DNA from 2 places in the Arvimicrobium flavum genome. Region 2 is predicted to be linked to the other one. Evidence: predicted binding sites of a transcription regulator. Region 2 holds the regulator's gene; the other holds the start of a gene.
What was found. The regulator PhoB, encoded in region 2, activates phosphate uptake and scavenging genes when phosphate is short. The targets are predictions, from matches to a motif close to TGTCATNNANCTGTCAT.
Positions count from the first base shown of each region.

Region 1: PD284_RS05300 (DUF2794 domain-containing protein) is a predicted target of PhoB. The motif match lies at 807-823, and genes of this name have one in related genera.

Region 1 is NZ_JAQGPN010000001.1:1,074,459-1,076,656, reverse strand. Features, by position in the region: gene PD284_RS05310 (AAA family ATPase) at 1-48, opposite strand, end outside; RNA gene ssrS (6S RNA) at 190-346, shown strand; gene PD284_RS05300 (DUF2794 domain-containing protein) at 405-791, opposite strand; gene PD284_RS05295 (DUF1223 domain-containing protein) at 1,151-1,855, opposite strand; gene PD284_RS05290 (ArsR/SmtB family transcription factor) at 2,147-2,198, shown strand, end outside.
Region 2 is NZ_JAQGPN010000001.1:1,538,533-1,540,730, reverse strand. Features, by position in the region: gene PD284_RS07620 (vanadium-dependent haloperoxidase) at 1-551, opposite strand, end outside; gene phoB (phosphate regulon transcriptional regulator PhoB) at 707-1,396, opposite strand; gene phoU (phosphate signaling complex protein PhoU) at 1,414-2,121, opposite strand; gene pstB (phosphate ABC transporter ATP-binding protein PstB) at 2,152-2,198, opposite strand, start outside.

The sequences.
Region 1 (2,198 bases), 460 kb from region 2:
CATCAGATCCTTGTCGGCCACATAGTCGGCCGTGCCTTCAAAGCGCATGACGTTCTTCCTGTTAGCTTGGGTGCTGTACCGGAGCGGCGGCGGCGAAGGCAAGCCGAACGATGCCTGGCAGGTTCCGAAGATGCGCGCGGGTCGATTTGCCCGCTGGCGAAACCGCGGCGCGATGCGTATATTGGGATCGACGGTCTGGGCCTCTCGGCAGGCGTAACATATCCCCGGGGCCTTATCGATCTCTAAGGGAGCTGTCCCTGCTTCGGTCCGTGGATCGGAGCACACGGCGCCCACCTACTTTGTAGGTTCCCGGGATCGAACTCTCCACCGGTTGCCTGGATCGTCACCTTCCCGCCATCGCCGGCGACCGGATTGGCTGTGTCCGAACCGCAGCCTTCGGCCGGTCAGGCCCGGACCAATCTCAGCGCCTTGTCGAACACGGTGAGCACACGCGTGAGCTCATGGCCGCGCTTCATGATAAGCCCGGTGGCGGCGACCACCGAGTAGGCGCCCTGCTTGCGCGCCAGCGACGGGTTCTTGACGATCTGGAACAGCGGCGTCTCGCTCGCTCGGCGGAACACCGAGAACACGGCTCTGTCGCGCAAGTGATCGATGGCGTAGTCCCGCCACTCGTTGGACGCGACCATCCGGCTATAGACCTTGAGGATCTGATCCAGTTCCCGCCTGTCGAAGGAAACCGGAATATCCAACCGCTGGCGGCGGGCATCGTGGAACGGGATCAATATTCCGGATTCATCCCTATCCTCCGCACCCCCGCTACGGTCGATCATCGGCCGGATGTCCCCTTGACAATCATGTGACGAAGGTGGAGCCAACCGGCGCCAAATGCAAGCCCGGGCGAGCGAACTGAGTCGCGATCACGTCCAGTAACATTTTGACACATTTCGTAGGAATTGGTGAACGGCCGCCACATTCCCGCCGCTTTTTATCCCACCTCGCGCCCCAATGTCCGACGAACTTAGCCTCGTTGCCTGAGACGGTTCGGTCCGGCACCGGCTCGTAAACCCCAAGCCCCCCGCCCACGGGCCTGCGTCGGATCGAACCAACCTCGGCCTGAAAGCCGAGAGCGACGATCCCAAAGTCCTTGCAGCCGGTGTCAGCACAGCTGGCGCCGGCTTTTTCGATCCGGTCAGCCGCCGGGCTCCCGGATGAGCGTCGCGCCCAGGATCGGTCCAGGCGAACCATCTCCGTTCACCGCCTGCAGCAGAACGGCGTAGCCCCCTGCTCCGTTTTTCGCCACCTCGCGCATCGGCAGCTCGAAGCTGGCGGGTTTGCCGTGCCACATGCCCGCGACCTGGACGCTGGTGACTGCGTTCCAGTAGGTGACCGTCTTGCCCGTGTTCTCCCCCTGATCGATGTCGACCGGCGTGGGCGGATCGAAATAGACGAGCAGGACCTCGGCCTCATTCGCGTCACCGGTGGCGGCATCCGCTTCGATCCTCAGGCTCGCCCCCTGCCGGATCGTTCTTACCTTGACGTCCAGCCCGGCGCCCCCACCCTTCAGCTCGTTGATCGCCTGGTCGATCTCCTGCTTGCTGGCCCCGTTGACGTGCGTGCGGCCGTTGATGACGGCCTGCGGGGTGTACACCGACTGGGCGCCGAAGGATTTCATGTACTCGTACTGGCGCGCCGTGTTCTGGGGACTGCCCAAGGTGTCGCGCCAGCCGAGATAGTCCCAGTAGTCGACATGATAGGCGAGCGCGACGACATCGCCCCTCGACACCAGTTCGGAGAAGACGGAGTCGGCCGCAGGGCATGAATTGCAGCCCTGACTGGTGAAGAGCTCGACCACACCGAGCGGCGTGTTCAACGGCTCGGCAGTTGCCGTTCCCATGAACGGAACTGCAAAGGCCACGGCGGCGAGGACAGTCGCGGCACGTCCGGAAGGTGTCAAAGCTCGAATTGCGCGCCCGGCGAGGTCGCGTGTAGCCATGTCTTGCGTCAGTTCTCCAGGTCCCGAATCCGGTCTTTTTGCGTGCCGAACAATTGGCAGACGCATGACGCAATGGAAAGTCACGTTAGGGTGAAATTTTCGCCACCAGCCAGCGCGCCACCGCGTCCTGGCTTGACGGACACATATCCCGACGGTTATTGGTCGATCAATAGCCAGCGAGTTATGGATCGAGTGACAGACGCGCAAGACACGCTCTTCAGGACGCTTGCGGACCCGACGCGCC
Region 2 (2,198 bases):
CCCATGTTCTCGATGGTCGCTCCGCCGTCCGTGCGCGACCAGGCGAGGATGTGCTCGGCCACCGCCCGGCCATAGGCGGTGCTGCGGCCGGCGACATCTTCGGCGACGCCCGAGGCTGCGGCCAAATGCAGGTTCCGTTCGACCAGCTTCAGCGCGCGTAGGCCGGTCGGTCCGGTGTTGGAGAAGAGCTCGCGCACGGCATGCGCCATCGCCGCCTGGACCACCACGGCGTCCGCATAGGCCGCGCCGTTCTCCCGCGCCGGAACGGGCTGCAGCCCGTTTAGCTGGCCCGCCAGGGAGCGCAGTCCGGCCGAGCCGCCGGCGATCGCCTCGAAGGCGGTCACTCCGAGATAGGCGAGCGCCCGGCTGGCGACCGGGGGCGAATAGGTCGGCGTGTGCCGCACCAGTTCGAGGACGAGACGGTTCCAGGCGAAGATGATGGGCTGGGGCTGGGAAGCAGGGGGCGCAGCCATGGCGGCGGGGACACGCGCGGCCAGACACGCGATCGTCGCGACGATCGCCACCGCAACCGTTCGGCGCGTTACCTCCACGTGCACCCTCCCCCAGGTTCCCGTCGTACGAAGGCCTCAGGTAAGCATGCCGCACCCGCCTCGGACAAGGCGGTTGCGGCCACTGCGAACTCGCAGTTCGTCAGTTCCAGGATAGCTGTTTCTTGGGCAACTTTTCGCCCGAGGCCACCTACCCGCTACGCCTCGTTGATGGCGTAGCCGGCGCCGCGGATGGTACGGATGACGTCCGGCATGCGGCCATTGTTGACAGCCTTGCGCAGCCGCCCGACGTGAACGTCGACCGTCCGCTCATCGATGTAGATCGTTTCGCCCCAGACATTGTCGAGGAGCTGGCCACGGGAAAAGACGCGGCCGGGATGCTGCATCATGAATTCCAGCAGGCGGAACTCTGTCGGGCCGAGCTTGATCTCGGTCTTCTTGCGATAGACCCGATGGGATTCGCGGTCGAGCACGATGTCGCCGACCTTGAGCACGCTGGACAGCACCTCGGGCTTGGCGCGGCGCAGCAGCGCACGCACGCGCGCCACGAACTCGGGCGTTGAGAACGGCTTCACGAGGTAGTCGTCAGCGCCCGTCGAGAGGCCGCGCACGCGGTCGCTCTCCTCGCCGCGCGCCGTCAGCATGATGACCGGCAGCCGCTCCGTCTCCGGCCGCATCCGCAGGCGGCGACAGAGCTCGATGCCGGACACCGCCGGAATCATCCAGTCGAGCACCAGCAGGTCGGGCACGTTCTCCTGCAGGCGAAGCTCGGCTTCGTCGCCGCGGGTGACGACCTCGACCTGGTAGCCTTCGGCCTCCAGATTGTAGCGGAGGAGTTCGCACAGCGGCTCCTCGTCCTCCACCACCATGACCTTGGGAGCAATCATCGGCCTGTCCTGCAGCTTCAGTCGGCGAGAGCCGACGCCGACGTTTCGTCGAGCTTCGGCCGGTTGAGCGGCAACTGCCTGCCGGTGATCACGAAATAGGCGTTCTCGGCGATGTTGGTGACATGGTCGCCGATGCGCTCCAGGTTCTTGGCGCAGAACAGGAGGTGCGTGCAGGCCGTGATGTTGCGCGGGTCCTCCATCATGTAGGTCAGCAGCTCGCGGAACACCGCGGTATACTTGGCGTCGATCTGGCGGTCGTCGACGCGCAGTTGGACAAGCGCCTCGGCATCCTTGCCGACATAGTGTTCGATGACGCCTTCGACCTGCTCGAGCACCTGGGCGGCCATCAGCTCGATGCTGTTGGACGGCGCCTTGGGGATGGCCGTCATTCCGACCGCGCCGACGCGCTTGGCGATGTTCTTGGCGAGATCTCCGATGCGTTCGAGATCGGCCGCCATGCGGATGGCCCCGACCACGGCGCGCAGGTCCTGCGCCATAGGCTGGCGCAGGGCGATCAGCCTGATCGCACGGTCGTCCAGCTCGCGCTGCTTGGTGTCCATGATCGCGTCGTCGGAGACGACACGCTGCCCCAACGCCACGTCGGAGGCCAAGAGCGCGCGGGTCGCGGCCTGCACCATCCGGCCGGCATGCTCGCCCATGTCGCGGATGAGCTGATGGATATGCTTCAGGTCCTCGTCGAAGGAGGAGACGGTGTGCTCGCCCATGATGTCCTCGGCGTCTAGAGTCGCGTCCACTCAGCCGAAACGGCCGGTGATGTAGTCCTGCGTGCGCTTGTCGTCGG